Regions from separate parts of the Azospirillum sp. TSH20 genome, predicted to be linked through region 4. Evidence: riboswitches for the same ligand, from Rfam matches in the RefSeq annotation. Region 4 holds a riboswitch; each other region holds the start of a gene.
What was found. A riboswitch is a leader RNA that binds a small molecule or an ion and turns the genes downstream of it on or off. The one in region 4 is predicted to bind thiamine pyrophosphate.

Region 1 (7,467 bases), on a different contig from region 4:
TGCTGGCGCCCGACCGCGACAGCTGGCAGGCGCTGCACGGGCAGCTTTTTGGGTGAGTAGATTGGGTAGGGAGGTGCTGATTGCCCCCTCCCTAACCCTCCCCCGCTTTGCGGGAGAGGGAACTCCGCCTATCCTTTGCAGTGCGTCAGGCTGACAAGCATTCAATCCCCTCTCCTTCGAAGAGGGGGAGGGATAGGGAGGGGGCATCCGCTGCAACCATCCTCCCCGCAACACCTCAATGCGTCAGCAGTGCCGGCAAGGTCAGCCCATCCAGCACCGTGCGGGTCGCGCCGCCCAGCACCAGTTCGCGCAGACGGGAATGGCCATAGGCGCCCATCACCAGCAGGTCGGCGCCCTGGTCGCCGCAGCAGGACAGGATCATGTCGCCGACCTCGCCACCCGACGCGATGACCGACTGCGGGCGGGCGGCGATGCCGTGGCGGTGCAGCCAGTCGACCAGATCGGCGGCATCGTTGCTGTGCTGGCCCGGCGGCTCGACCGACAGGACGGTGACGGAATCCGCCGCTTCCAGGAAAGGCATGGCGGCGCGGACGGCGCGGGCCGATTCCGGGCTGTTCTTCCAGGCGACCAGCACATGGCGGCCGATCGGGGCCGCGGCCGGCTGCTTCGGCGGCAGAACCAGCACCGGGGTGGGGGTCTCCAGCGGCAGGCGGTCGGGAATGTGGTGCAGCGACACCCGTTCGCCGGCCCGCACCGCGGCCGACTGCGCCACCACGACCAGATCGGCGTAGGACGCCCGCTCCGCCAGCAGTTCGACGTGATCGCCCTCTTCGATCGTCCAGTCGAAGGACAGGCCGTCGAGCGCCTGACGCACCTCCCGCTCGATGCGTTCGGCATTCTCGTGGGCGATGGCGGTGGCCTCCGCCATGTAGCCATAGGAGGCGGCGCGGCCGGTGGCGCCCGCCGGCATCGACACCGGGGTGGCGATGTAGAGAGCCTGGATATGGGCGGAGAAGCGCTTGGCCAGGGCAGCGGCCACCGCCAGACGGCTGGCGTAGGCGTCGTCGTTGGCCATGTGCAGCAGGATGGTCTTGATCGGCATGCCCTCGCGTCTCCCAATCTTATGCTTTGGCCCGCCATCGGCTCGACAGTCGGCCGGCGGAGCGCTTTCCTGTCAGATAACGCTCCGCCGGGGCGAATGGCAATGTCTGCAAGCGGACGGTGCTACTTCACCACCACCGCATAGTGGTCGAGCGGCGCCACCGCCTTGATCAGGCCGCGCGCCTTCAGGAACTCGGCGAAGCGGGTGTAGCGCTCGGCATCCAGCGCCGCCGGGCTGTGGGAGAAGCGCGGCAGGGTGTCGGCCCAGGCGCGGCGGTTCAGCTCGTCGTTCAGCTCCGGCCGGCCCTTGACGAAGGCGGCCTGCGACTCCTCCGGATGGTTCAGAATGTAGAGCGTCGCCCGTTCCACCGCCGCCAGGAAGCGCTTGAAGCGCGGGTCGTTCGCCTTGTCCTTGTGGGCGACCAGGACCAGCTCGTCATAGGGAGGGACACCCTCCTCCTCCGGGTAGAAGGCGCGGCCGGGATGCTTCTCGATCTCCATCTGGTTCAGTTCGAAATTGCGGAAGGCGCCGATCACGGCATCGACCTGTCCCGACAGCAGCGACGGCGAGAGCGAGAAGTTGACGTTCACCAGCTCGACGTCCTTCAGGCTCAGCCCCTGCTTCTCCAGCATGGCGCCGAGCAGGGCGTCCTCGAAGCCGGCGATTGAGTAGCCGACCTTGCGGCCCTTCAGGTCCTTCAGCGTCTTCACCGGCCCGTCGCGCAGCACAACGACGGAGTTCAGCGGCGTCGACACCAGCGTGCCGATGCGGACCAGCGGCAGCCCCTCGTCCACCTGCAGGATCAGCTGCGGCTGGTAGGAGACGGCGATGTCGGTGCCGCCGGCGGCGACCAGCTTCGGCGGATCGTTGGGGTCGGCCGGGGCGGTCAGCGTCACATCGAGCCCGGCATCCTTGAAGAAGCCCTTCTCCTGCGCCACCACCAGCGGGGCATGGTCGGGATTGACGAACCAGTCCAGCATCACGGACAGCTTGTCCTGGGCCAGGGCCGGAAGCGAGGTCATCAGGCTGGCGACCATCAGGCCGGCGCCAATTAGGTGTTTCATCGGCAGGTGCTTCATCGGGTGTCTCTCCCCCTTCGAGGGTTGGCGGCTTAAGGGTTGGCGTCGTCGGCAGGTTGGGTATCGGGTTGCCAGGGCAGCGCGCGGCGGGCCAGCGCATCGACGGCGGCGTACAGCGTCACCGCGAACAGCCCCAGCACCAGCACGGCGGCGAACAGAAGGTCGATCTGCATGCGGGCGTTGGCGTGCAGCATGAGGTAGCCGAGGCCGGAGGACGACCCCACCCATTCGCCGATCACCGCGCCGATCGGCGCCACCGCGGCGGCGACACGCACGCCGGACCAGAAGGCGGGCAGGGCGGCCGGCAGGCGGATGCTCCACAGGATGGCGGCGGGGGAGGCTCCCATGGTGCGGGCAAGGTCGAGCCAGCCGGGATCGGTGCGCCGCAGCCCGTCGAACAGCGCGGTCGTCACCGGGAAATAGATGACCAGCACCGCCATGGCGATTTTGGAGGCCATGCCGTAGCCCAGCCACAGGACCAGCAGCGGCGCCAGGGCGAAGACCGGAATCGCCTGACTGACCAGCAGCAGCGGCATCAGCCAGCGCCGCGCGGTGCGGAAGCGCGCCAGCAGAAGGGCACTGACACCGCCCAGCGCCACGCCGGCCACCAGCCCGATCAGGATCTCCGACAGGGTGGTCAGGCCGTGGGTCAGCAACAGGGGCGCCTGCCTCTGCATCGCGTCGGCCACCGCCAGTGGGCTGGGCAGCAGGTAACGCGGCAGGCCGGTGGCCCAGACCAGCGCCTGCCAGCCGGCGACCAGCACCAGCAGGGTGACCAGGGCGCGCAGCAGCGCCTTCATTCCGCCAGCCTCCGCAGCAGCTCGGCCTGATGGGCCAGCAGGCCAGGATCGTCGACACGGCGCGGCACCGGGCCCGACGGCTCCAGCGCCGGCCCCATCACGGCGGGACGGCCGGTCATCACATGCAGGCGGTCGCCGATGCGCAGCGCCTCCAGCGGGTCGTGGGTGACCATCAGGACGGTGCGGCCGGCCAATGTCTCCGCCGCCGTCTCCTGCAGCCGCAGCCGGGTGATGGCGTCAAGCGCGGAGAAGGGCTCGTCCATCAGGACCAGTGGCTTGTCCTCCATCAGCGTGCGGGCCAGCGCCACCCGCTGCCGTTGCCCGCCGGACAGGGCGGCGGGGCGGTCGCGTTCCCGCCCCGCCAGACCGACGCGGTCCAGCAATACGCGGGCCTGCTCCACCCGCGCCGGGCCGGGCCGGCGATGGCGCAGCCGGTCGCCGAGCAGGACATTGTCGAGGACGGTCAGCCAGGGCAGCAGAAGGTCCTGCTGCGCCATGTAGGCGATGCGGCCGGCCAGCGGCTCTCCATCGCCGGTAACGACTTGCGTCGGCGGTTCCGGTTCGGCGAGCCCGGCAAGAATGCGCAGCAGGGTGGTCTTGCCGACGCCGCTCGGTCCCAGCAGGCAGGTGGTCCGGCCGGCCGGCAGCTCCAGCGTCAGGTCGGAGAACAGCAGCGTGCCGCCATAGGTCAGCCGGGCGCGCGAGATCGTCACCGAAAGCGGCGTCATCGCAAGCATGTCGTTCTGGCGGAAAAGGAGTGGGTGCGGTCCCGCATCACTGATCCCTACGCCGGCATGAACCGGATCAGGTTCCAGGGGTCGTCCCGCAACAGGACCTCTCAGCCGCCCATCGGCTCCCCCCAGTGAAGGCGGCGACTATAGGCGCGGACGATCCGCGACCGCAAGCATTGCCGGATCGGAGTTCCGGCCCGTGGAAGCCGGTAGGTGGATGCCGGCCAGTGGAAGCGGGCGCTTGACCGGAGCGTGGCCGCGCCTAGTTTCTGGCGGGCATCATGGAGTGCCAGCCCTGACCACGCCCTTTCGCACCCCGCTGTTCATCGGCGGCGAGATCTATCGCGGCTCGACCTATGGGCCGAAACATCCGCTGGCGATCCCGCGCGTCTCGACCGCCATCGACCTCAGCCGCGCCATGGGCTGGCTGCCGGACGAGGTCTATCTCGACACCCATGTGGCGAGCGAACGGGAACTGGCACGCTTCCATACCGCCGATTACATCGCGGCGCTGAAGCGGGCGGAAGCGGAACAGCGGGTGGATGAAGCCACCGCCGCCCGCCACAATCTCGGCAAGCTGGAGAACCCGATCTTCGCCGAGATGTACCGGCGGCCCGCCCACAGCAGCGGATCGGCGCTGCAGGCAGCCCGGATCCTGGGCGACCGGCCGGCCGGTCTGGTGTATGCGCCGGCGGCGGGGACCCACCATGCGCGGCGCGACCGGGCCAGCGGCTTCTGCTATTTCAACGCGCCGGTGCTGGGCATCCTGGAACTGCTGGACCATGGGCTGGAGAGGGTGCTCTACGTCGATCTGGACGCCCACCATGGCGATGGGGTGGAGGAGGCCTTCGTCGACGACGATCGGGTTCTGACGATCTCCATCCACGAGGATGGTCGCTGGCCCTACACCGGCAAGGCGGAGGATCGCGCTGGCGGCATGGCCCGCAACCTGCCGGTGCCGCCGGGCTTCAACGACAGCGAGATGGAGCATGTGATGGAGGCGGCGGTGCTGCCGCTGGCCCGTGCCTTCCGTCCGCAGGCAATGGTGATCCAGACCGGCGCCGACGCGCTGGCCGAAGACCCGCTGAGCCGGCTGGAGCTGTCCAACCGCGCGCTGTGGGATGCGGTGGCGGCCCTGCTGCCGCTGGCGCCGCGGGTGCTGGTGGTGGGCGGCGGCGGCTATAACCCCTGGTCGGTCGGGCGCTGCTGGGCAGGGATCTGGGCGGTGATGAACGGCATCGACCCCGCGATCAAGCCGACGGCGGAGGCGGAGGCGGTGTTGCGCGCCCTGACCTGGAGCCGCGCCGCCGGCCGCAATCCGCCGGAACACTGGTTCACCACGCTGGGCGACGAACGCCGGCCGGGCCCGGTGCGCGACACGGTGAAACGGGTGGCGGAGATGGCGCTGTCCTGAACCGCAGCAAATCGTTTCATTTGGGTCGAATTTCGAACCAAGCCGTGACGATTCGTTGACGGACCTGGATTGTTCGGTGATCCTCATTCCACTGCGCCGGTGCAGCTTCCGCGTCGGATGATCCGGCCTTGGGCCGGGCTTTGGTAGGAGAACGGGCGGGCGGATGTCGAACACGACCCTGTTCCTGATCGCCATCGTCATCATCATGCTGGCCGCTGTCCCGGTCGCCATGATGCTGAAGGATTTCCTGCCGAACATCATGGAAAAGAGCAGCGGTCTGGAGCAGATCGAGAACCGCGTCTATGTGCTGCATGCGGAATCGCAGGAGCTTCAGAACCGGGTCAACCAGCTGGTTCAGCGCCGCAACAGCCAGTCATCCGACCGCAACCGGCTGGAAAGCGACATCCGCAAGGCGGAAAAGCAGATCCGCGAGCTGGCCGAGCAGCCGCCGATGTTCGTGCATGAGGTCGGTGACCCGCAGGCCGGCCTGATGAAGTTCGTCGCCACCGTCACCCAGGAAAAGGCGTCGGCCGCCGCAAGGGCCGCCGGCGACCGCGGGCCCGTGAACCCGATCTGGCGCTGCGCCAACGTGGCGGAGGTCTGGGCCTCCAGTTTCGACGAGGCGAAGCAGATGTGCGACGTCGCCTTCCCCTTCAAGCTGGGGTTCCAGAAGACCTTCATGCGGGGGGACGCGAGGACCGGCGGCAAGGGGGGCGTGCCGGTGCCGCCCGCCACCGCTCGCGCCAAGGCCGGTGCCGCGACATGATGATCAACTTCATCATCGTCCTGGCGATCGTCGCGATCGGCGCCTGGCTCGGCAATGTGCTGATGACCGTGGAACAGCGGGTGTCGCAGGCGCGCCAGCGCGTGCGCGGCGTGCGCAACAGGCTGGACAAGCTGGACGCCACCATCCACCGCCTGCACCGCGAGGAGGAAAACCTCCATGCCGAGATCGAGGAGCTGACGCGGGACATCGTGGAACTGCGCAAGAAGCAGGTCGAGGTGCAGCAGCGACTGACCGAAGCGCAGTCAAAGCGCCGCCCGCAGATCCTGGTGCTGACCGACCGGCGCAATCCCGGCGACAAGGAATGGCTGGTGACCGTGGTGAACCAGCAGATCGGCGAGATCGACGCCACCCACCCGCTGGCGGTTGAATGGGCACGCGGGCGCAATTATCTGGTGTGGGCGGAATCAGACCGCGAGGCGGCCGAACGCGCCAACCGCCGGTTCAGCGCACGTCCCGGCTATCAGGTGCGGTCGGTGGCACCGGTCAAGGAAGACCTCTACAGCCCCAGTGCCGCCCGCAGCGCGGCGTAGAGACGGAAAAGCCCTTCTCCCTGGGTGGGAGAAGGGCTTCCGGAAACAAGAACAACCTGACCTGTCGGGCCAGCCTCAGCGCGCCTTGGCGGTGGCCGGGGTCTGGCGGAAGGCGTCGTGCAGGTAGGGCGACAGCGCCTGACGCATGTTGCGCAGCCATTCGTGGATGATGATCAGCGAGCGGGAGGCGACCGGCGGGGTCATGCCCAGCTTCACCAGATCCTCGCGGGTCATCGTCGCAACCTGATCCAGCCGGTGGCCGGTCAGGCGCGCCCAGGCCGGAGCGGTGCAGGGCTGCATGGAGATGACCTGCAGGCCCTCGCGCTCCACCATCTCGGCCTTGCGGCGGGCGTACTGGCTGTCCTCAAGCTGCGAGAAGGGGCCGGAGAAGCCGTTTTCGACGAGGACGCGCTTGGCCTTCGGGGCGATGGTCGCCACCCGCTCCAGCGTCGTCATGCCGGTGGAGAGCGAGGCGAGGTCGACGGTCACCGGAACCATGAAGGTCAGCCGTTCGCCGTCGCCGACGTAATAGTCGAAGCCCGACACCTCGGCCCAGTTGAAGAACCACTGCGAGATGTTGCCGCCGAAGTCGTACAGACGGCCGCCGCGCTGCAGTTCCGGACCGATCAGATCCCAGAACTCGTAGAAGCCGTCGCCCGACCCCATCATGTTCATGAAGTCCTGGGTGATGCGGCGATGTTCGACCACGTCCGGGCCGAACAGGCGGGCGAGACGCTCGTTCACCTCGTACTCGACGACCTTCAGTTGCAGGCCTTCCAGCATGGCAGTCGCCATCAGGTGATGGGACAGCAGCGTCTTGCCGACGCCGCCGCGGTCATTGAGGACGAAGATCGTGCCCAGCATGCGATCGCCTTTCCAGTATGCGTTCGTTGATTCGTCTTGGGTCGTCGTGGGAGGCACAGGCGGAGACGCCGGCGAACCGGTGTCCCGCGCAGCCGCCGCGGGGGTCTGGTTGGAGGCCGGCTGTGGTTCCGGCCTGGAGATCTTGGAGTCGGAAGAGGCGTCTTGCGTCGCGCTGTCGTCGGCGCTGCCTTCCTCCGCC
Region 2 (7,467 bases), on a different contig from region 4:
TGGGGGTCTAACTCCTACAGCGTCGTCGCGCTGCAATAGGCCCAATCCTCGCCCTGCAGGCCGAAGAAGGCGGCGACCGGCTTGCCGCTGGAGCGGTCGACGACGACGCGGAAGCGGCTGCCGGTGCAGGTGCCCTGCGGCTGCTTGGCGAAGGGCAGCTTGACGTGCTTGGACTTCAGGCAGGCGTCCGACATCTTCGGCGGGGTGGCCGGGCCGTCCACCTTCTTGCCGTTCAGCACCATATAATAGTTGGTCGCCTGCCCGCCCTTGACGTCGGCCTTCACCTCGATCTTGCCGAAGCGCGACTTGTAGAGACCGGCATCCTGTTCGCCGTCCGGCGCGCCGCCGGGCAGAGCGCGGAAGGAGATGGCGGCGCAGGATGGCGGATCCTTGGCCTCCGCCGGGGCGGCGGCCAGTACGGCGAAACCGCCGGCCAGCAGAAGGGCGGCAGGTAGCAGGCGTGCAGAGAGCATCGGAGAACCCTTTCGAACCGGTTGAACCGTCACTTCGGCAACATACAGATGGCGGTCTGCTGCATCAGGGCGCAATCCTTCTCCGCGCCGCCGTCCAGCATCGACACCTCGACCTGGGTGATCGTCAGGGTGCGCCCCGGCTTCACCACACGGGCGCGGGCGATCATGACGTCGCCCTTGGCCGGCGCCATCAGGTTGATCTTGAACTCCACCGCCAGAACTTCGGCGCCCGCCGGCATCAGGCTGTAGGCGGCATAGCCGCCGGCATTGTCGGCCAGCGTGCTGACCATGCCGGCATGGAAGAAGCCGTGCTGCTGCGTCAGCTCGGGGCGGAACGGCAGCCGCATCTCGCAGAATCCCGGCTCGACCGCCGTCAACTCGATGCCGAGAGTCCGGCAGATCGGCTGCTGTTCGAAGGAGGCGAGACAGCGCGCCTTCCAGTCGGGGTCGCGGGGAACGAAGGTGTCGGCCAAGGCGAAGCACTCCGGCAAGGGGACGTCGCGGGACAGCCTGCGACAGCCGCCCCGCCGGATCAAGCCCGTATCCCCATAGGTCAGCTGCCGATCTCAGCTGCCGATCAGGCCCATCTGCGGGCTGGACGGTTCGGCATGGGCGCGCATCGGCATGCGGCCGGCCAGATAAGCGGCGCGGCCGGCGCTGACCGCGTCGCGCATCGCCGCCGCCATTCGCACCGGATCGCGCGCCTTCGACACCGCCGTGTTCAGCAGCACGGCGGCGCAGCCCAGCTCCATCGCCAGAGCGGCGTCGGATGCGGTGCCGATGCCGGCGTCCAGCACCACCGGCACGGGGCTGCGGGCGCAGATCGTCTCGATGGCGTGCGGGTTGCGGATGCCCATGCCCGAGCCGATGAAGGCGCCCAGCGGCATCACCGCCGCCGCGCCGAGATCGGCCAGCTTGCGGCAGGTCACGGGGTCGTCGTTGCAATAAGGCAGCACGACGAAGCCGTCATTGACCAGTTCCTCCGTCGCGCGCAGCAGTTCCTCCACATCGGGATAGAGCAGTTCGCGGTCGCCGATGACCTCCAGCTTGATCCAGGGCGTATCGAGCGCCTCGCGCGACAGCTGGGCGGTCAGAACGGCTTCCTTGGCGGTCATGCAGCCGGCGGTGTTGGGCAGCAGCCCGACCGGGCCGGTCGGCCGCCCGGCAGTGGCACGGGCCAGCACGTCGACGAGGCTTTCCGAATAGCCGTCCAGGCTGATGCGCCGGATCGCCAGCGTGACCAGCTCGCTGCCGCTGGCCGCCAGCGCGTCGAGCATCACCTGCTGATTCGGATAGCCGGCGGTGCCTAGGAAGAGGCGCGACCCGAGGTTGCGCCCAGCAATGGTGAGGATGTCGGATTGGGACATGGGGAGTGCCTTTTAGAAGGCCCTCTCCCGCCCCGGGAGAGGGAGGGGACCCGCGCCGAAGGCGTGGGGAGGGTGAGGGGATGTCCGAACTTGGATTTTGATCCTTGCCCCACCCCTCACCCTTCCCAAGCTGCGCTTGGGCCCCTTCCCTCTCCCGGGGCGGGAGAGGGAGGTGTAGGAAGGTCAGCCGCCTTGGATCGGGCGGACGATTTCCAGGCTGTCGCCGGGCTGGAGCCGGGTTTCGGGCCAGCGGCGGCGGGGGACGACGGCGCCGTTCAGCGCGACGGCGACCCCCTGCGCACCCTCGGCGATGCCGCGACCAGCCAGAAGCTCGGCCAGCGACGCGGCGGAAAGCGGCTCTTCGCGGCCATTGATGCGGATGGCGCTCATGCCGCCGCTCCCGCCGCAACGAAGCGGTCGGCGGCGAAGGGGCGCAGCAGCGGGTCGGTCTCGCCGGTCAGCACCAGCCGGGCGATGCCGTCGGCGGTCACCGGAGTCAGCAGGATGCCGTTGCGGTGGTGGCCGGTGGCGTGGATCAGGCCGGGAATGCCGCTGTCGCCCAGGATCGGCGCATCGTCGCGGCTGCCGGGGCGGAACCCAACCCAGGCCTCCTCGATCGGCAGTTCGGCGATGCCGGGCAGCGCCCGCCATGCCCCCTCCAGCAGGGCGAACTGCCCGCCGGCGGTCAGACGGTCATCGAAGCCGCGCTCCTCCGTCGTCGCGCCGATCAGCAGCCGGCCGTCCAGCCGCGGGATCAGGTAGGTGCCGGGCGTCCACACCACATGGCGCAGCAGCGGCAGTCGCTGGTCCATCCGCAGGCAGACCATCTGCCCTTTCACCGGCCGCACCGGCGGCATGGCGGCGGGCGGCAGTCCCGGCACTCCGGCCGACCATGCCCCGGCAGCCAGAACCACCCGGTCGGCCCGGTGCAATGTTGCAGCAACCCGCACACCCACGGCGCGACCGCCCTCCACCGCCAGCGCCACCTCGCCGCACTGTTCGTGCAGGCGGGCACCGGCGGCCAGAGCGGCGCGGCGCAGGGCGGCCGCGACCTTGCGGTTGTCGACCTGATGGTCGCCGGCACAGAACAGGGCACCGGCGACGCCCGGTTGCAGGAAGGGTTCGCGCCGCCGCACCTCGGCCCCGCTCAGCCACTCCACCGGCAGGCCCAGGTCGCGCTGGAAACCGTGCAGGAAACGGACCTTGGCGGCATCGTCAGCGTTGAGCGCGATGACCATGGTGCCTTCGCTGCGCAGATCGACCGCCATGCCGCTCGCGGCTTCAAGATCGCGGGCGAAGTCCGGCCACAGCGCCTGCGAGGCGCGGGTCAGCGGCAGCAGCCCCTCCTCGCCCGGTTCGGTTTCGACGCAGGCGGCCAGCATGCCGCCGGCGGCATGGGTGGCGCCGCGCCCGGCCTCTCCCCGCTCGAACAGATCGACGCGGCAGCCGGCCGACGCCAGCCTCCAGGCGATGGCGAGACCGATGCAGCCGGCACCGATGATGGCGACGGATGGACCGGCAGCGGACGGACGGATTCCGGAGACGGAAGATGGATGTGCCGAAAATGGAGATGACTTTGGCGCATGGATCATGCGGCGGCTCCCTTCGCTGGAATTACCCAGACAGGTTCGATGGGTGTGTTCTCAGCCGCGCGACCACCGCACGGCACCCCAGGCCTATGGCTTGCCTTATGCCAATGTTTCGCTGGCCCCACAAGCGGAATCGGTTCTTCCCGCCGGCGAGGCCGCCGCCCCCATATCAAGAGCCCCCTACAACAAAAACACCGACGCCAGTCCCAGGAAGGCCAGGAAGCCGACGACGTCCGTCACCGTCGTCAGGAACACCGCGCTCGACACCGCCGGATCGACGCCGAGCTTCTCCAGCCCCAGCGGGATCAGCGCACCGCTCAGCCCCGCCACGACCAGATTGATGATCATGGCGAGCCCGATGACGATGCCGATCAGCGGGCCGTACCAGACCAGCGCGATCGCACCGACCATCACCGCGAAGATGCCGCCGTTGATCAACCCGACCAGCAGTTCCTTGCCCACCACGCGCAGCGCATTGGCCGACGACAGGTCGTGCGTCGCCAGCGCGCGGACGACGACGGTCAGCGTCTGGGTGCCGGCATTGCCGCCCATCGAGGCGACGATCGGCATCAGCACCGCCAGCGCCACGATCTGCTCGATGGTGCCCTCGAACAGCGAGATGACGCCGGACGCCAGGAAGGCGGTGGCGAGGTTGATGGTCAGCCAGCCGACACGGCTGCGGGCAATGTCGGCGATGCCGCTGAACACGCCGGTGTCGCCCGACCCGCTCAGCTTGCGCAGATCGTCCTCCGCCTCCTCGTCGATGATGCGGACGACGTCGTCGACGGTGATGACGCCGATCAGCCGGCCGGCGGCATCGACCACCGGCGCGGAGACCAGCGCATATTGGCGGAACAGGTTCGCCACCTCCGCCCGTTCCATGGTGGCGGGGATGGAGTCGACCTCGCCGGTCACCAGATCGGCGATGCGCACGGCACGGCGCTGGCGCAGCAGGCGCGACAGCGGCACCGCCCCCACCACCCGGTGCATCGGGTCGACGATGAAGATGTCGTAGAAATCCTCCGGCAGCGTGTCGGTCGCCGCACGCACGAAGTCGATGGTCTTGCCGACCGTCCAGAATTCCGGCACCGCGACCAGCTCTCGCTGCATCATGCGGCCGGCGCTGTCCTCGTCGTAGGTCAGGTTCTCCTGCACCAGGGCGCGTTCGGCGTCGGGCAGGTTCGCCAGGATCTGCGCGCGCGTCTCGGCGTCCAGATCCTCGATCAGTTCCACCGCGTCGTCGGTGTCGAGGTCGGCGACGGCGGCGGCCAGCTCCTGCGGCTCGAACCGTTCGATCAGCGCTTCGCGGAGATCGGGGTTCAGGTAGGACAGCACCTCGCCGTCCAGCGCGGCGGGAAGCAGGTCGATCAGGTCGGCGCGTTCGGCCGGCTCCGCCTGTTCGATCAGGTCGGCGATGTCGGCGGCATGCAGCCCGTCCAGCCGCGCCAGCACGGCCTCGCGTTCACGGGCGCGCAGCAGGCCGACGATCTCTTCCACGAACTCCGGCTCGACGCCGTAGGGACGTTCGTCGTCCGCCTCGGGACCCGCATGCGGGCGGGCTTGGGCGTGGGCGTGGGCAGCGCCGTCCGGCCGCAGATCCGGCGTGTGGGGATCGGTGTGCATGCCGGCACCCTCCCTTCGACGATGCATCCCCCGCATGCCTGAGCCGGGTGGCCGGCGGCATGGTAACGACGGGACGGCTCCGCGACATCGGACGGGGCCGATGGCGCTTGGGGCCGGCGTTCGGGGTTTGCGGGTTGTGGAAGCCTTCCGGCCGGTGCCGGGAGCCGTCCGTCAAGGGACGGGACCGGTGACGGCGGAAGCGCCCCCGACATAGAGGCGCCACCCCGGTTTGTCCAGCCCGGTTCGGCGGAAACCGGCAGGCACGGCGGCATTGGCCGCATTTGCCACCATATCCTTGCACCGCCGCGACCCTTCATGTTCCCATGCGTCTCGCGCCGCATCCACGGCGGCGCGGGATGGGGAGGGGGACCGAAAGCACCGATGGAGTATGCCTTCACCACCGTCGGCGGTCGCGACGGCATCCTGCTGTCCGGCCGCTGCACCTACGAGGACGGCACCCGCTTTCACGACATGTTGCGCGACTGGGACTTCGCGGCCAGCCCGGTGGTCCCGATCGATCTGCGCTTCGTCACCTTCATCGATTCCGCCGCCATCGGGATGATGTTCATCCTGGCGAACCGCTGCCGCGAGGCCGGTGGTCACATCGTCGCCAGCGGTGCCGCCCCGCACATCGTCCGCGCGCTGCGCCGCGCCACGCTGGACCGCTACATCGAGTTCCGCTGACCCGGCCACGCCTTCCGCACGGCCCAAAATCGGGGAGGGTGGCACCCCGAACCGCTCGCCCCGGTCCCGGACGGCGCCTTCCGATGCGCCGTTGACCCACCCTGTCATAAAATCGCAACACTGGCCGCTCCCGTACCCCCCACCTTTGGAGCGCCTGTGGAGTACCTGCATCGTCTCGACCAGTCGCTGCTGCTGTGGCTGAACCAGTTCGCGGGCCACAGCGCGGCGTTGGACATGGCGGTGCGCGGGATCGCCAACATCTATCTGATCAAGCTGGGGCTGTTCAGCGCCGCCCTGTGGTGGCTGTGGTTCCGCCGGGAGGAGACGGAGGCCGGGCGCCGGCTGGTGGTGGACGCCATCACCGCGGTGGTGCTGGCGGTGGCGGCGTCCATCCTGATCCAGGCGGTGATGCCGGCCCGGCCGCGCCCGCTGCACGATGTCGGCCTCTCCTTCGTCCCGCCGATCGGCCAGAGCCGCGACGCCCTGAAGAACTGGAGTTCCTTCCCCAGCGACAACGCCGCGCTGGGCTTCGCGCTGGCCGCCACCTTCCTCCGCGCTTCGCGCCTGTGGGGGTTGCTGGCCTGCCTATGGGCGGCGCTGGTGATCGCGCTGCCGCGGGTCTATCTGGGCCTGCATTATCCGGGCGACGTCACCGGCGGCGCCCTGATCGGCATGCTCAGCGCCTTTGCCGTCGCCCGGCTGCTGCCGATGGGCGGCATCCACCGTCTGGTCGCCTGGGTGGAGGAACGCTGGCGCCCCTGGTTCTACGGCGCCGCCTTCCTGGTGATCTACGAGATGATGGTACTGTTCGAGGATGTCCGCCGCGCCGCCGGGGGAGCGTCCAAGCTGCTGCACGCGCTGGCGGGGTGAGGCCCGGATACGAAAAAGCCCGCTCGGTCTTGCGACCTGCGGGCTTTTCGGTGTTCCCGTATCCCCGGGATGGTCCCATCTGCATGGGAGAGTGGTGCGGTCGAGAAGACTCGAACTTCCACGGGTTGCCCCACAGCGACCTCAACGCTGCGCGTCTACCAATTCCGCCACGACCGCATCAGGCTGGTAGTCCCCGACGCTCGCTCGCGCGCCTCATCGGGTGGAGCGGGTAGATATCAGCTTCCCGATGGCCGATCAAGCGTTACAATCATCGTCTGCGAAGAAAAATTCGGGACGGCCCTCCGGCCGCTCCGCCCTCACCGCCCACACCGCCCGCCGACGCCATCAGAGACCGGATCGAATGACCTCCCCGACCAGCCTGTCCGCCAGTCAGCCCGACATGCCCGCCCCGCAGCCGGCCCAGCAGCAGATCGAGTGGCGCATCTCCGACCAGCCGGTGCCCTACCCCGACGCCATCGCCGAGATGGAGGCGCGCGTCGAGGCGATCCGCGCCGGCACCGCGCCGGAGCTGGTCTGGCTGCTGGAGCATCCGCCGCTCTACACCGCCGGCACCAGCGCGCGCGACGAGGATCTGCTTGAGGCCGACCGCTTCCCGGTCTACCGCAGCGGGCGCGGCGGCCAGTACACCTATCATGGGCCGGGACAGCGCGTGGCCTACGTCATGCTGGACCTGAAGAAGCGCGGCGCCGACATCCGCGGCTTCGTCCGCGATCTGGAGGAATGGATCATCCGCACGCTCGCCGCCTTCAACATCAGGGGCGAGCGGCGCGAGGGCCGCGTCGGCATCTGGGTCGACAAGCAGCCCTATGGCGGGCTGAAGGGCCAGGAGGACAAGATCGC
Region 3 (7,467 bases), on a different contig from region 4:
CGAGACGCCGGACCCGAAGAGCCCGGAGATCGTGCTGCTGGCCCCGGCCGGCACGCCCGCCGCCTATTATGCCGAGTTCGGCTGGGTGCCGCAGGGCGCCGGCATCGCCACCCCGACCGCGACCACCCGCTGGACCGCCGACGGCACAGCGCTGACCCCGGACAAGCCGCTGACCCTGACCTGGGACAACGGCCAGGGGCTGGTGTTCGAGCGCAAGATCGCCGTCGACCCGGACTTCATGTTCACGGTGACGCAGTCGGTCCGCAACATCGGCGCCAACCCGGTCACGCTGCTGCCCTACAGCCTGGTGTCGCGCACCGGCACGCCGCACACGTCGGGCTATTACATCCTGCATGAAGGCCCGCTCGGCGTCTTCAACGGCTCGCTGACCGAAGAGAAGTACGACGACGTCCGCAAGGCCGGCAGCATCTCCAAGGAAACGACCGGCGGCTGGATCGGCATCACCGACAAGTATTGGCTGGTGTCGCTGGTGCCTGACCCGAACGAGAAGGTCACCGCGCGCTTCCTCTACAATCAGGTCGCCAACACCGACCGCTACCAGACCGATACCATGGGTGCGCCGGTCACGGTCGCGCCGGGTGCCTCGGTCGAGAACACCGGCCGCCTGTTCGCCGGCGCCAAGCAGGTGAAGCTGCTCGACAGCTACTCCGAGAAGCTGAACATCAAGAACTTCGACCTCGCGATCGATTTCGGCTGGTTCTACTTCCTGACCAAGCCGTTCTTCTACGCGCTGGATTTCCTGGGTCGTGTCATCGGCAACTTCGGCATCGCCATCCTGGTGCTGACCGTCTGCGTCAAGGCCGTCTTCTTCCCGCTCGCCAACAAGTCCTATCAGGCGATGAGCAAGATGAAGGCTCTGCAGCCCAAGATGCAGGAGCTGCGCGAGAAGTTCAGCGACGATCAGGCGCGCATGAACCAGGAGCTGATGGCGCTGTACAAGCGCGAGAAGGTCTCCCCGGTGTCCGGCTGCCTGCCGATCCTGATCCAGATCCCGGTGTTCTTCTCGCTCTACAAGGTGCTGTTCGTGACCATCGAAATGCGGCATGCGCCGTTCTTCGGTTGGATCCACGACCTGTCCTCGCCCGATCCGACGAACCTGTTCACCCTGTTCGGCCTGATCCCGTGGAGCCCGCCGACCATGCTGCATCTCGGCCTGTGGCCGCTGATCATGGGCGTGACCATGTGGTTCCAGCAGAAGATGAACCCGGCCCCGCCGGACCCGGTCCAGCAGAAGGTGTTCCAGTTCCTGCCCATCGTCTTCACCTTCATGCTCGCCGGCTTCCCGGCCGGTCTGGTGATCTACTGGGCCTGGAACAACACGCTGTCGGTCCTGCAGCAGTGGACCATCATGAAGCGCATGGGCGTGAAGGTCTGATCGGCCCGATCCCTCCTCTGCCCAATGTCTGAGACGTACCGCCGGCAAAGACCCTTGACGGGCCTCTGCCGGCGGTATGTTTTTTAGCCGATCCCAACGAGAGCGCCCGCCATGACCACCCCCGACACGTCGACCCCCGACACCCCCAGCATCGTTTCCGGCTTCGACGAGGCCGCGCTGGAGGCCGGGCGGCTGCTGTTCGCCAAGGAGTGCGACTTCGTCTGGGGCGCCAACGCGCTGAATCAGCTGCCGGAGGCCGACCTGCCGGAGGTCGCGTTCGCCGGCCGGTCGAATGTCGGCAAGTCGAGCCTCGTCAACGCGCTGACCGGGCGCAAGACGCTGGCCCGCACCTCCAACACGCCGGGCCGGACGCAGCAGCTCAACTTCTTCAACCTTGGCGACCGGCTGAAGCTGGTGGACATGCCCGGCTACGGCTATGCCAAGGAATCGAAGGAGAAGGTGGAGGCGTGGAACGACATGGTCCGCCGGTTCCTGCGCGGCCGCGTCACCTTGCGCCGGGCGCTCGTGCTGATCGATTCGCGTCATGGGCTGAAGCCCAACGATCATGAGATCATGGAGATGCTGGACCGCACGGCGGTGCCCTACGTCGTCGTACTGACCAAGGCGGACAAGGTGAAGGCCGCCGATCTGGACAGGATCCGCCGCGACACCCAGGCGGGGCTGAAGAAGCACCCGGCAGCCTTCCCCGACATCCATGTCACCAGTTCGGAGAAGGGCACCGGCATCGCCGAGCTGCGCGCCAGCCTCGCGGCGCTCGCCCTGGCCGCCGAATAAGGGCCGGCGGCGGTGGGTGGCATTTCCCCCGCGCTGCTGTTCCTGATGCAGGCCCTGCTGCTGATCGCCGGGCCGTTTCTGCTGTGGCGGCTCGGCGGCGGGCGCCACATCGCCCCGATGGTGGTCATCCAGATCCTGTTCGGGGTGGCGCTGGGGCCGTCGCTGCTCGGCCGGCTGGCGCCGGATTTGTGGGGCGTTCTGTTCGCGCCGACGGCACTGGCGCCGCTGTCCGGTCTGGCCCTGATGGCCGTCGTTTTCTTTGCCTTCCTCACCGGCCTGCATCTCGATCCCGCCGAGTTCCGCGGGCGGGGAGGGGCCTTCGCCACCGTGGCGCTGTCCAGCATGCTGGTGCCGACCCTGTTGGGCGGCGCCTTGGGCTGGTGGCTGGCCGGCGCCTTTCCCGGCATGACCGGACCGCATGCGACTCCCGGCCTGTTCGCCGCCGGCTTCGGCATCTGCGTCGGCGTCACCGCTCTGCCGGTGCTGGGGGCCATCCTGCGCGAGATGGATTTGCTCGGCGACCGGGTCGGGCGTCTGGCGCTGGGCTATGCCGCGGTGAACGACGCGCTGCTTTGGCTGCTGATCACCGCGGTTCTGGCATGGTCCACGGCCGATGGCGGCGGCGATCCCTGGGCGGTCGCGAAAGTCGGGCTGCTTGGCTTCGCCTATGTCGGGGCGACGGTCCTGGTCGTGCGCCCGCTGCTGGACCGTCTGCTGGAGCGGGTGGCGCCGGATGGGCGGATGGGCGATACCGCGGTGGTGGTGACCTGTGCGGCGCTGCTGGCTTCGGCGGCGGTGACCGAACTGATCGGACTGCATTACATCCTGGGCGCCTTCATCGCAGGCAGCGCCATGCCGCGCCGCTATGCGGCCGCCATCCTCGACCGGCTGGAGCATTTCGCCACGCTGATCCTGCTGCCCTTCTTCTTCACGCTGACCGGGTTGAAGGTGAATTTGACGCTGGACGACCCGGCGCAATGGACGGTCTTTGCGCTCGCCAGCCTCGCCACGTTCGCCGGTAAGATGGCCGGCACCACGCTGCCCGCCCGCTGGACCGGCGAGTCCTGGCCGGACGCGCTCAGGCTCGGCACGCTGATGCCGTGCAAGGGGCTGATGGAGGTGATCGTGCTGACCGTTCTGTTGGAGGCCGGCGTACTGTCCGGTCCCTGTTTCTCTGCGATGGTGCTGATGGCGGTGGCGGTCACCGCGCTGACGCAGCCGATGACGCGGCTGGCCGGATTGTGGCGTCCGGCCGGCTGTACCGCGGCGGCGACCGCGGGAGGCAGGCGTGGGGGTATGTGACCGTTAAATTGCCCCCTAGGCAACCGGCCGGCCTTTCCGTTAAAGAGACCCGACACTCCATCCCGACAAAGGGCATCCTCCCGTGCAGACTCCCACCCGTGACGAGTGGCTCGCCAAGGCCCGTACCCTGTCCGAAGCGCTGCCCTACATGCGCCGTTATGCCGGGAGCACCTTCGTCATCAAGTACGGCGGCCACGCCATGGGCGACGCCGGTCTGGCGGAGCTGTTCGCGCGCGATATCGTGCTGCTGAAGCAGGTCGGCATCAACCCGGTGGTCGTCCACGGCGGTGGGCCGCAGATCGGCCAGATGCTGGAGCGGCTGAAGATCAAGTCCAGCTTCATCGACGGCCTGCGCGTCACCGACAAGGAGACGGTCGAGGTGGTCGAGATGGTGCTGGCCGGCTCCATCAACAAGCAGATCGTCGCCGCCATCAACAGCGCCGGCGGCCGCGCCGTCGGCCTGTCGGGCAAGGACAGCAACCTGATCACCGCCCGCCGGCTGGAGCGCGTGCAACGCGATCCCGACAGCAACATCGAACGGGTGCTGGACCTGGGATTCGTCGGTGAACCCTACAAGGTGAACCCGGAGATTCTGCAGGCCCTCGCCAAGTCGGACATCATCCCGGTGATCGCGCCGGTCGGCTTCGACGTGAACGGCGACACCTACAACATCAACGCCGACACGGCGGCCGGTGCGGTCGCGGCGGCGGTGAAGGCGGCGCGCTTCTTCCTGCTGACCGACGTCGCCGGCGTGCTCGACAAGGAAAAGAAGCTGATCGAGAAGATGTCGCTGGCGGATGCCCACAAGGCCATCGCCGACGGCACCGCCTCGGGCGGCATGATCCCGAAGATCGAGACCTGCATCGGCGCGGTGGAGCAGGGCGTCGACGCCGCTGTTATCCTGGATGGCCGCGTGCCGCATGCGCTGCTGCTCGAGATCTTCACCGAGGGCGGCGCCGGCACCCTGATCGGCAAGGCCTGACGCCGGAATAAGGGGGACTGATGTCCGACCTGCGCAAGGATTTGCTCCGCCAGATGAAGGCCATCCGCGAGAAGATGGACCCGAAGCTGGTGGAGCGCGCCAAGCTGGCGGCGTTGGGCAAGGTTCCCTACGACAGCGACGCGGCGAAGGAGGCGGTCGGCCATTTCCTGGACGCCAAGCGGGACGGCGGCGCCTTCCGGCGCAAGCTGGAACAGGCATTGAAGGCCGAGGGTGCGGCGCTGGACCTCGACAATGGGGAGAAGGTGCCGCCACCCGTTAAGCCGCGACGCGGCGGTCGGCTGACGTAAATTGCCCTCTCCCGGGGCGGGAGAGGGGCGGATTACCGACGCAAGGAGCACAGCCTTGCTGCATGTCTTCGTCAATGACGGCGGTCTGCTGCGTTGGGTCAGGGAGGCTGCCGCGGAGGAGGCGGCGCCATTGCCCGACTCCGCCGTGTGGCTCGACCTCATCAATCCGACGTCCGAAGAGTTGGCGCGGGCGGAGGCGCTGATCGGAACGGGCCTGCCCACCCGCGAGCAGATGGCGGAGATCGAGGAGTCGAGCCGTCTCCGCGTGACCGGCGGCGCCTTGACCATGACCGTCACCGCGCTGGTCTGGGCCGACACCGACGAGCCGCGCATCGCCACCGTCAGCTTTGTGCTGGCCGGGCGGCGGCTGGTGACCATCCACGACATCGATCCGCAGGCGCTGCTGGCCTTTCGCCGCCGCGCCACCCATGGCGAGATCTCGGCCGCCCGTGGCGAATTGGTTCTGGCGGCGCTGGTGGATGGGATGATCGACCGCACCTCCGTCGTGCTGCGGCGGACCGGGGTGGAGTTGGATGCGCTGAACCGCCGCTATTTCCGCGGGCGCAAGCTGCGCTCCCGCGGCGAGACGCTGGACGATGCCCAGACGCTGAAGCGCATCGGCCATGCCGGCCATCTGATCGGCAAGGCGCGGGTCAGTCTGGCCAGCCTTACCCGCATGACCGACTTTCTGGCGCGCGGCGACGGCTGGCATTCGGGCAAGGCGACGCGGCGCTGGGCCAAGACCACCCTGCAGGACCTGCGCGGGCTCGACCAGTATGCCCGTTTCCTGGCCGGCAAGGTCGCGCTGGCGCTGGATACAGCGTTGGGACAGATCAATGTCGAGCAGAACGAGATCGTCAAGATCGTGTCGGTGCTGACCGTCCTGCTCTATCCGCCGACCCTGGTCGCCAGCATCGGCGGCATGAACTTCACCGACATGCCCGGCAGCCATTCGCCCTTCGGCTATGCCAGCGCCTTGGGGCTGATGCTGCTGTCGGCCTTGCTGCCGATGGTCTATGTGCGGTCGAAGCGCTGGATGTAGCGCATTTCCACAATATGGCAGACGGATCGTCCGCGGCGCTTTCCTTTTGACAGGCGCGTCCGTCGTCGGCAGGATGGGCGCATTCCAGGGGGGTCCCGACAGGGGGCTGAGATACCAACGGCCGGACGGCGCCAAGCGTCGCCGGCAGCGTGGTGACCCTTCGAACCTGATCCGGGTCATACCGGCGAAGGGAGGGACCTCGTGACGGGCCGACCACGCCCCCGTCCGGCCGCATCGCCCCCGCTATGCCGGGGAACGGCCTGCACGAAGATACCGCACCTCCGTCCGCAGTCCCGGGTTTGTCCGCCCAACTCCGACGGAGAAACCCAATGCCTAAGGACTTCAACGAGAACGCCATCCGCATCTCGACCGGCCCGCTGCCGTCGTCGCGGAAAATACATGTGTCCGGCACGCGCTTTCCCGACCTGCGCGTCGCCCTGCGCGAGATCGCGCTGTCGGGCGGCGAGCCGCCCCTGACCGTTTATGACGCCTCCGGCCCTTACACCGACGAGTCGGTTGCCATCGACGTGCGGGCCGGGTTGGCCAAGCACCGCCGCGACTGGATCCTGGCGCGTGGCGACGTTGAGACCACCGACAGCGGCGTGCTGCGCGCCAAGGGCGGCGGGGCAGTGACCCAGATGGCCTACGCCCGCGCCGGCATCGTCACCGCGGAGATGGAATACATCGCCGTCCGCGAGAATCTGGGCCGCGCCGCAGCGCTGGAGGCCGCCAGTGGATCGGGGCGCGACGGCGAGGATTTTGGTGCCGAGATCCCTGACTTCATCACCCCGGAATTCGTCCGGGACGAGGTGGCGCGCGGGCGGGCGATCATCCCGTCCAACGTCAACCACCCCGAGTCGGAGCCGATGATCATCGGCCGCAACTTCCTGACCAAAATCAACGCCAACATCGGCAATTCCGCCGTGACCTCCTCGATCGAGGAGGAGGTTGAGAAGATGGTCTGGTCGATCCGCTGGGGCGCCGACACCGTGATGGACCTGTCCACCGGCGCCGACATCCACCAGACCCGTGAGTGGATCCTGCGCAACTCCCCGGTCCCCATCGGCACCGTGCCGATCTATCAGGCGCTGGAGAAGGTGAATGGCAAGGCCGAGAATCTGACCTGGGAGCTGTTCCGCGACACGCTGATCGAACAGGCGGAGCAGGGCGTCGATTACTTCACCATCCATGCCGGCCTGCGGCTGGCCCACATCCCGCTGACCGCGAAGCGGGTGACCGGCATCGTCTCGCGCGGCGGCTCGATCATCGCCAAATGGTGCCTGGCGCATCACCGCGAGAATTTCCTCTACGACCATTTCGCCGACATTGTCGAAATCTGCCGCGCCTATGACGTGGCGCTGTCGATGGGTGACGGCCTGCGGCCGGGCAGTCAGGCCGACGCCAACGATGCCGCCCAGTTCGCCGAGCTGGAAACCCTGGGCGAGCTGACCAAGATCGCCTGGGCGCGCGACGTGCAGGTGATGATCGAGGGGCCGGGCCATGTGCCGATGCACAAGATCAAGCACAATGTGGAGAAGCAACTGGCACTGTGCGGCGAGGCGCCCTTCTACACGCTCGGGCCGTTGGTGACCGACATCGCGCCGGGCTACGACCACATCACCAGCGCCATCGGTGCGGCGAT
Region 4 (7,467 bases):
CGAGGTTGAGAACCGGAAGCAGCGCATACCCGACCCAGCCCGGCACGGCGCCCGGCTGGCCCTTCCCCGATCCGCTCAGCAGCACCGGCGTCTCCTGGATTGCCCCTTGCCGCGGATTCTTAACCGCCAATGCTCTGCCGACCAAGCATTTCATCGCGCCGGAATCACTGCGGCTGCCGTGGGTTAGAAGGATTTCAAAAACTCTTGCCGCAGCGCAGCAATCTGGCATGCTTCTAAACCATAGGAATTTTATGGTTATGGAGCATGCCCGATGCCGTTCGACATTCCTCAGACCTTTCGCCACCACGTCTTTTGCTGCGCCCAGCAGCGCCCGCCCGGCCATCCGCGCGGCAGCTGTGCCGCCAAGGGCGCCCACCCGCTGTGGCAGCGGCTCGACCAGAAAATCCAGGCGAAGGGTCTGGCCGATGTCGGCATGGCGATAACGGGCTGCCTCGGCTTCTGCTCCGCCGGGCCGCTGATGGTGGTCTATCCGGAGGGCATCTGGTACCGGCCGGAAACGGTGGAGGACATCGACGAGATCGTCGAGTCGCATCTGGTGAGCGATGCACCGGTGGAGCGGCTGGTGATGGTGCTGACAAGGTGAGGCATCGCCAGCCATCACTTCCAAAACCCCACGCCTACCAGACCTGCGGTTGCGGCATTGGGACGCAGAAGCGTTTGCCCATAATGTGGGCAACCTCCGCCATTGCCCTTCCGAACCAACTCCATGACCGACGCCGAGACCGCCGACCTGCTGCCAGCCGAGGCCGATTCGGTCCCCTATGCCGTCGGCTGCTTCCTGGGTGCGATCCTGCTGTTCGCGGCGATGGACACGCTCATCAAGTTCCTGACCGCCGATTACCCGGTGCCGCAGCTGATGTTCGTGCGCTCGCTGGTCGCCTTCCTGCTGGTGGGCGGCTACACGCTGTGGCGCGGCGGCGGAATCGCGGCGATGCGGACGCGACGGCCCTGGGGACATGTCTGGCGGGCCTTCGCCGGGCTGATCTCGATGGGATGCTTCTTCTATGCGTTCCGCGAACTGCCGCTGGCCGACGTCTATGTGCTGAGCTTCGCCGGTCCGCTGTTCATCACCGCATTGTCTGCCCCGCTGCTGGGGGAGCCCGTTGGCTGGCGCCGTTGGGCGGCGGTGGTGATCGGGTTCGGCGGCGTCGTGGTGATGGCGCAGCCGTCGGCCGGGGCGCCGCTGGTGCCGGTGCTGGTCGGGCTTTGCGCCGCGCTGTTCTATGCGCTGGCGGCGCTGGCCGTGCGCGGCCTGTCGCGGACGGAGACCAGCGCGTCCATCGTGCTCTATCTGCTGCTGACGACGACGGTGGTCAGTGGGGCGCTGGCGGTGCCGGTGTGGACGGCGCCGACCGGTTTCGCGCTGGGGCTGATGGCGCTGGTCGGCGCGATCGGCGCCGGCGCGCAGGTGCTGCTGACCCAGGCCTTCCGTCGCGCGCCGCCGGCGGTGGTGGCGCCCTTCGAATATACCGGCATGGTCTGGGCCAGCCTGTTCGGCTGGCTGGTGTTTGGCGATTTGCCGACCGCGCCGGTGATCGCCGGCGCCATGGTCATCATCGGCAGCGGGCTCTACATCCTGCATCGTGAAACGCTGGTGGCGCGTCGCCGGCTGGGTTCTTGACAGGATGGGGCCGGCGGCGACACTCTCGCCGCCTGTTCACGGCTGGGGTGCCCCTGCCTTTCGCCGGATCGGCGGATGCGGGGGCTGAGACAACACCCATCGAACCTGATCCGGGTCATGCCGGCGAAGGGAGCCGACCGGAACCCGACGGATCAGCCGCAAACGCCCCGTCCCCTCCGCGTCGCTCCGGTTGCCGGCGCGAGTTGAGGAGTTTTCGGTCATGCGGCGCGCACTTCCCCTTCTGATCGGCCTGCTGGCGGCCACCTCCTGCCTGTCTCCGGCGGCGCGGGCCGACGACACGCTGTCCTTCCCGGTGCTGGTTCCGCTGACCGGATTCCTGTCGCTGGAGGGCACCAGCCAGCGGAACGGCGCGGTCCTGGCGCTGAAGCAGACGCCGGCCGGCGTCGCCATCGTGTCGGAAGTCGTCGACACCGGCACGTCGCCCGAGGCGGCGGTGACGGCGCTGGAGCGGGCGGCCGGCAGTGGAACCGTCGGGGCGGTCGCCGCCAGCATGCTCGGCACCCAGATGCTGGCGATGCTGCCGCTGGCGCAGGAGTTGAAGCTGCCGCTGGTCACCGTGTCGGGCACCGCGTCGATCACCGAGCAGGGCAACCCCTGGGTCTTCCGCTTCTTCCCCGGCGACGCCGTGACCAAGTCCGCCCACGCCCGCTATGTGGTGGAGGAATTGGGCAAGCGGCAGCCGGCGATCATCTACCAGACCACCGCCTATGGGCAGAGCGGCAAGACCCATCTCGACGCCGCCTTCAAGGCGCTGGGCGTGACCCCGGTGTTCGAGGAGGGGGTGGACCCGGCGGCCAAGGACCTGCTGCCGGTGCTGACCAAGGCGTTGGCCGCCAAGCCGGACGTGCTGGTGCTGCATCTGCATTCCGGCCCGACGGCGCTGCTGCTGCGGCAGGCGGCATCCAGCGGCGTGACCCTGCCGATCGTCGCCGGTTCCGCCATGCATCAGCCGAGCACCGCGGCCCTGCTGGAACCGGCGGAGTTGAAGGGCGTCTGCGCCGAAACCGCGGCCTCGCCGATTTCCGGCGATACGCCGGAGGTCAAGGCCTTCACCGACGCCTACCGGACCGCCTTCGGCAAGGAGCCGGACGCCTTCGCGCTCGGCCAGTATGACGGCATGACGATGGTGCTGGAGGCGGTGAAGGCCGGCGCCCGGACGCCGGACGCGATCCGAAAAGCATTGTCGGCGGAGACCTTCAAGGGACTCGCCATGACCTACAAGTCCGACGGCAAGGGCAACATGGCCCATTCCGCCGTCATCGTCTGCTATGACGGGACCAGCCGCGTGCCGAAGCTGGTGAAGCGGTACGACGACCCGACGCTCGCGGCGAAGTGAGCGGATGGCGGCGTTTCAACTGCTGGTCAACGGGGTGGCGCTGGGGGCGGCTTACGCCCTGGTGGCGCTTGGCTTCGTGCTGGTGCTGAACGCCACCTCGGCGGTGAATTTCGCCCAGGGCGACCTCGTGATGGCCGGCGGGCTGCTGGCGGTGGCGCTGGCGCCGCTGATCCCGTTGCCGGGCATCGTCCTGCTGCCGGTGGTGCTGGTGCTGATGGCGGCGCTGGGTCTGCTGCTGGCCCTGGCCGCCTATCTGCCGCTGCGCCGCCGGCCGCCGGTTTCGGTCTTCATCAGCACCATCGCGGTCGGCATCATCCTGCAGAACGGGGCCGCCATCCTGTTTGGGCCGGAGCCGCGCGCCGCACCGCCGCTGTTCGGGGACGAAACGCTGCACATCGCCGGGCTGGCGGTGCCGGAGCAGTCGCTCGCCATCGTCGCGGTGGCGGCCCTGCTGATCGGGGTGCAGCAATGGGTTTTTGCCCGCACGCAGTTGGGCCGCCGGCTGCGGGCGACGGCGCAGGATCCGGAGATGGCGCGCGCCTGCGGAGTGCCGGTCACCGCCATGATCCTGGTGACCTTCGCCATCGGCGCGGCCTGCGCCGGGGCGGCGGGGCTGCTGCTGGCCAACCGATATTTCGTCACGCCGACCTCGGGTGGAGATCTGATCCTGAAGGCCTACATTGCGGTGACGGTGGGGGGCTGGGGGTCCGTTCCGGGGGCGGTGGTGGGAGCGCTGCTGATCGCGCTGTTCGAGGTGGGGGTGTCGTCGGTGCTGTCCTACCCGGTGGCGCTGGGGGCCTTGTACCTGACGCTGCTGGCGATTCTGGTGCTGCGGCCACAAGGGCTGTTCGGCGAAGCGGTGCGCCGCCGTGGTTGAGCGTCGGTCGGTCGTCATTCTCACCGCCGGCGCCCTCGCCCTGCTGGTTTACGCGCTGGCCTTTGCCTCGCCTTATGGCCTGCGCGTCCTGACCGTCGCAGGTGTGTATGCGCTGGCGACCTTCGGCTTCCAGATCGTCTTCGGCCTGGGTGGTGCGCTGTCGCTGGCGCAAGGCGCCTTCTTCGGCGTCGGCGCCTATGTGACCGGCATCCTCGGCAGCCGCTACGGCCTCGGCTTCGAGGCGACCTTTCCGCTGTCGATGCTGGTTCCGCTGCTGCTGGCGCTGCCGGTCGGGCTGGCGGTGCTGCGGCTGGAATCGCATTACTTCGCCCTGGCGACGCTGGGGATCGCGCAGGTGCTCCATCTGCTGGCGGTGAATCTGCCGGAACTGACCGGCGGCTCCAACGGGCTCGCCGGGGTGCCGGCGGTGGTGCTGTTCGGCTGGGCGGTGCCGCGCGGGCTGCCGATGGCCGGGTTGGTCTGGGGGCTGGTGGCGCTCGGTGGGTTGAGCGGCTGGCGGCTGGCGCGCGGACGGCTTGGCCGGTCGCTGACCATGCTGCGCGACGATCCGCTGGCTGCGGGAACGCTGGGGCTGGATGTCGGCCGGCTGCGGCTGGTGGCCTTCGGCATCAGCGCGGTTTTCGCCGGGGCGGCCGGAGCGCTGGCCGTCCATACCCAGCGCGTCGTCTCGCCGGAGGTGCTGGAATTCCCGGTCATGGTCTCCATCCTCACCATCGCCATCGTCGGCGGTCGGGGGCGGATGGCCGGGGCGGTGCTGGGTGCCGTGCTGCTGCTGCATCTGCCGGAATGGTTCCGCTTCCTGGAGCGTGGCTATCTGGTCATCTACGGCGCCGCCCTGCTGCTGACCGTCGTGCTGGCGCCGGACGGGCTGACCGGGCTCCTCCACCGCCTCACAGCCCGCCTGTACGGCGGCAAGCCCTGTTCGCCGGTGGAGGCGAGGGAGCCGCCGCCGCCCGCCCTGCTGGAGGGGCTGGCGGTCGAGGGCTTGCGGAAGTCCTTCGGCGGCGTGCGGGCGGTGGACCGTGTGTCGCTGGACCTGCGGCCGGGCACCATCACCGGGCTGATCGGGCCGAACGGGTCGGGCAAATCCACGGTCATCAACCTGCTGTCGGGGCTGGAGCGGCCGGATGCCGGGCGGGTGCGGCTCGGCGGGCAGGACGTCACCGGCGCCCGCGCCGACCGGCTGGCCCGTGCCGGACTGGCCCGCAGTTTCCAGGCGGCCCTGCTTCCCACCGGAGCGGGGGTGCTTGAGGCGGTGGCCGCCGCCCGTCTCGCCTTCGATCCGGACGCCGCGACGGCCGAGGCGCACGCGCGCTGGGCGCTCGACCGGCTGGGCGTCGGCGATCTTGCCGGGCAATCCTGCGACGGGCTGCCGGCGGCACTGCGGCGGCGGGTGGAATTGGCCCGCGCCCTGGTCCGCCGCCCGTCGGTCCTGCTGCTGGACGAGCCCGCCGCCGGACTGACCGACGGCGAAAAGGCCGAACTGGCGGTTTTGCTGCGCGATCTGGCTGGGGAAGGGATGGCGATCCTGCTGGTGGAGCATGACATGGGATTCCTGCTGCCGCTCGCCGGCCGGGTGCTGTGCCTCGACCGTGGGCGGGTGATCTATGACGGCCCGGCCGGTGGCGTGCGCCGGGACCTGGCGGTCGCAACCGCATACTTGGGCCGGGCGGGATCGGCATGAGCCCGCTGCTGTCCATCCGCGACCTGACCGCCGGCTATGGCGGCGCCACTGCGCTCGACGGCGTGTCGCTGACCGTCGCGGCCGGGGAGACGGTGGCGCTGCTCGGCGCCAACGGGGCGGGGAAGTCGACGCTGCTGAAGGCGCTGCTCGGCCTCGTGCAGGCACGGGGGGAACTGCGGTTCGACGGCGCCGATCTCGGCCCGCTGGCGACCGAGGCGCGGGTGAGGCGCGGCATCGGCTATGTGCCGGAGGGGCGGCGGGTCTTCCCCGGCATGAGCGTGCGCGACAATCTGGAGGTCGCCGGCCTGCCCGCCGCCCGCGACCGCGCGCAAGATGTCGAGCGCGTCTTCACCCTGTTCCCCGACCTCGCCGTCAAGAGCGGCGAGAGCGCCTGGCGATTGTCCGGTGGTCAGCAACAGATGCTGAGCCTGGGCCGCGCGCTGATGGGCCGGCCACGCCTGCTGCTGCTCGATGAGCCGTCGCTCGGCCTGTCGCCCAAGCTGGCCGACGAGGTCTTTTCCGCCGTCGGCCGCATCGCCGCCGCGGGCACCGCGGTGCTGCTGGCCGAGCAGAGCGCGGCACGCGCGCTGGCGGTCGCGCCGCGCGCCGTCCTGCTGCGGCTGGGCCGCGTGGTCGGCGATGGGCCGGTCGCGTCGCTGTCCGACGAGGCGCTGCGGGGGGCGTTCTTCGGGGGGTAGGAGCATCCCCCTGCGTGTCCCGTGCAACAGGTGTCAGCCTCCCGCAACAGGAAGGGCGGTTGGGCTTGCGGAAGGGGGCGGTCGCGGATAGCTTCGCCGCCACAACCATCTATGGATTACCTCGTGATGACCGCCCGCCTTGCCGCTTCGCTGTCCGCGCTCCTCCTGCTGGGGGTGGCGTCGACTCCGGCGGTGGCGGATCTGGTGCCGGTCGAACCGAACATGCCGCCGGCCGCCTATTACGGGCTGCCCGAGCCGGAAGAGGAAATCCTGACTCCTGCCGCGCCGCAGCAGGGCGCCAAGCCGGCCAATCCGTCCGCCGCCGGCACCCCTGGCAGCGACAAGGCCGCCGCTCCGCCGAAGCCGGAGGGGCCGGGCGAACTGATCGAGAGCTGGGACGGCGGCGCCGCCAAGAAGAAGGACGGCAGCTTCGCCTATTGCGTGGCGGAGGGGGAATTCACCTCCGGCCATGTGCTGATGTTCGCCCGCAGCCCGAAGGGGGAGACCAACATCGGCATCGGCATTCCCGGTGCCGACCTGCCCAAGGGCGGCGAATGGCCGGTGACCATCGAGGTCGACAAGAAGCTGAAGCGGGAACGGGTCGCCATCGCTTCCCAGCCGGACATGCTGGTGGTCTCCAACGGCAAGGACGAGGAGCTGGTCAACGCCCTGATGGGCGGGAACGAACTGGTGGTTTCGTCGGCCTCGGACCGCATCGCCTTCAAGCTGGACGGCACGAAGAAGGTGCTGGGCGACCTGAAGACCTGCGTCGACAAGGGCGGCAACGTCCCGCCGATCAAGGTCGCCGCCGGCCGCCCGGCGGAGAAGAAGAACCGCCTGCCGGAAGGGCTGGACAGCCTGCTGACGGCGGCCGGGGTGCATGACGCCGAACTGGTGCCGATGGACAAGGTCCCGCAGGAGCGCCGCCCGGCCGATGTCGCCTGGCGCTTCGGGCCCATCGTCGGCGGCATCCGCGAGCGCGCGGTGGGCGAGGGGGCGAAGATCGACGAACTGTCGGACAGCTTCGCCGACGCCATGAAGCAGCGCTGCGAAGGCACGCCGACGGTCAGCCTGAACCCGTCCGAACAGGCCGGTGCCGTCTGGCTGCGCACGGGATCGGTCGATTGCGCGATGCCGCAGGGCAAGCTGCACGTCACGCTGAATTTCCTGCTGTCGCAGCGCCGGCTG

Region 1: linked by a shared signal. The riboswitch ahead of TSH20_RS15860 (ABC transporter ATP-binding protein) and the one ahead of TSH20_RS01080 (ABC transporter substrate-binding protein) in region 4 are both predicted to bind thiamine pyrophosphate.
Region 2: linked by a shared signal. The riboswitch ahead of thiO (glycine oxidase ThiO) and the one ahead of TSH20_RS01080 (ABC transporter substrate-binding protein) in region 4 are both predicted to bind thiamine pyrophosphate.
Region 3: linked by a shared signal. The riboswitch ahead of thiC (phosphomethylpyrimidine synthase ThiC) and the one ahead of TSH20_RS01080 (ABC transporter substrate-binding protein) in region 4 are both predicted to bind thiamine pyrophosphate.

Annotation. Positions count from the first base shown of each region.
Region 1 is NZ_LGQU01000054.1:5,596-13,062, forward strand. Features, by position in the region: gene TSH20_RS15840 (inositol monophosphatase family protein) at 1-56, shown strand, start outside; gene TSH20_RS15845 (universal stress protein) at 236-1,063, opposite strand; gene TSH20_RS15850 (ABC transporter substrate-binding protein) at 1,186-2,127, opposite strand; gene TSH20_RS15855 (ABC transporter permease) at 2,175-2,942, opposite strand; gene TSH20_RS15860 (ABC transporter ATP-binding protein) at 2,939-3,670, opposite strand; TPP riboswitch at 3,706-3,812, opposite strand; gene TSH20_RS15865 (acetoin utilization protein AcuC) at 3,915-5,087, shown strand; gene TSH20_RS15870 (hypothetical protein) at 5,251-5,853, shown strand; gene TSH20_RS15875 (hypothetical protein) at 5,850-6,404, shown strand; gene TSH20_RS15880 (hypothetical protein) at 6,480-7,467, opposite strand, start outside.
Region 2 is NZ_LGQU01000150.1:6,476-13,942, forward strand. Features, by position in the region: gene TSH20_RS31765 (hypothetical protein) at 15-473, opposite strand; gene TSH20_RS31770 (PaaI family thioesterase) at 503-946, opposite strand; gene TSH20_RS31775 (thiazole synthase) at 1,040-1,840, opposite strand; gene thiS (sulfur carrier protein ThiS) at 2,024-2,230, opposite strand; gene thiO (glycine oxidase ThiO) at 2,227-3,432, opposite strand; TPP riboswitch at 3,424-3,523, opposite strand; gene mgtE (magnesium transporter) at 3,610-5,052, opposite strand; gene TSH20_RS31795 (STAS domain-containing protein) at 5,434-5,736, shown strand; gene TSH20_RS31800 (phosphatase PAP2 family protein) at 5,893-6,606, shown strand; tRNA gene TSH20_RS31805 (tRNA-Leu) at 6,699-6,783, opposite strand; gene lipB (lipoyl(octanoyl) transferase LipB) at 7,007-7,467, shown strand, end outside.
Region 3 is NZ_LGQU01000048.1:49,227-56,693, forward strand. Features, by position in the region: gene yidC (membrane protein insertase YidC) at 1-1,396, shown strand, start outside; gene yihA (ribosome biogenesis GTP-binding protein YihA/YsxC) at 1,508-2,191, shown strand; gene TSH20_RS13930 (cation:proton antiporter) at 2,204-3,493, shown strand; gene argB (acetylglutamate kinase) at 3,576-4,475, shown strand; gene TSH20_RS13940 (hypothetical protein) at 4,496-4,783, shown strand; gene TSH20_RS13945 (CorA family divalent cation transporter) at 4,839-5,825, shown strand; TPP riboswitch at 5,902-6,035, shown strand; gene thiC (phosphomethylpyrimidine synthase ThiC) at 6,155-7,467, shown strand, end outside.
Region 4 is NZ_LGQU01000002.1:40,597-48,063, forward strand. Features, by position in the region: gene TSH20_RS01065 (ABC transporter permease) at 1-85, opposite strand, end outside; gene TSH20_RS01070 ((2Fe-2S) ferredoxin domain-containing protein) at 272-604, shown strand; gene TSH20_RS01075 (DMT family transporter) at 728-1,642, shown strand; TPP riboswitch at 1,676-1,791, shown strand; gene TSH20_RS01080 (ABC transporter substrate-binding protein) at 1,863-2,999, shown strand; gene TSH20_RS01085 (branched-chain amino acid ABC transporter permease) at 3,004-3,876, shown strand; gene TSH20_RS01090 (ATP-binding cassette domain-containing protein) at 3,869-5,581, shown strand; gene TSH20_RS01095 (ABC transporter ATP-binding protein) at 5,578-6,279, shown strand; gene TSH20_RS01100 (hypothetical protein) at 6,406-7,467, shown strand, end outside.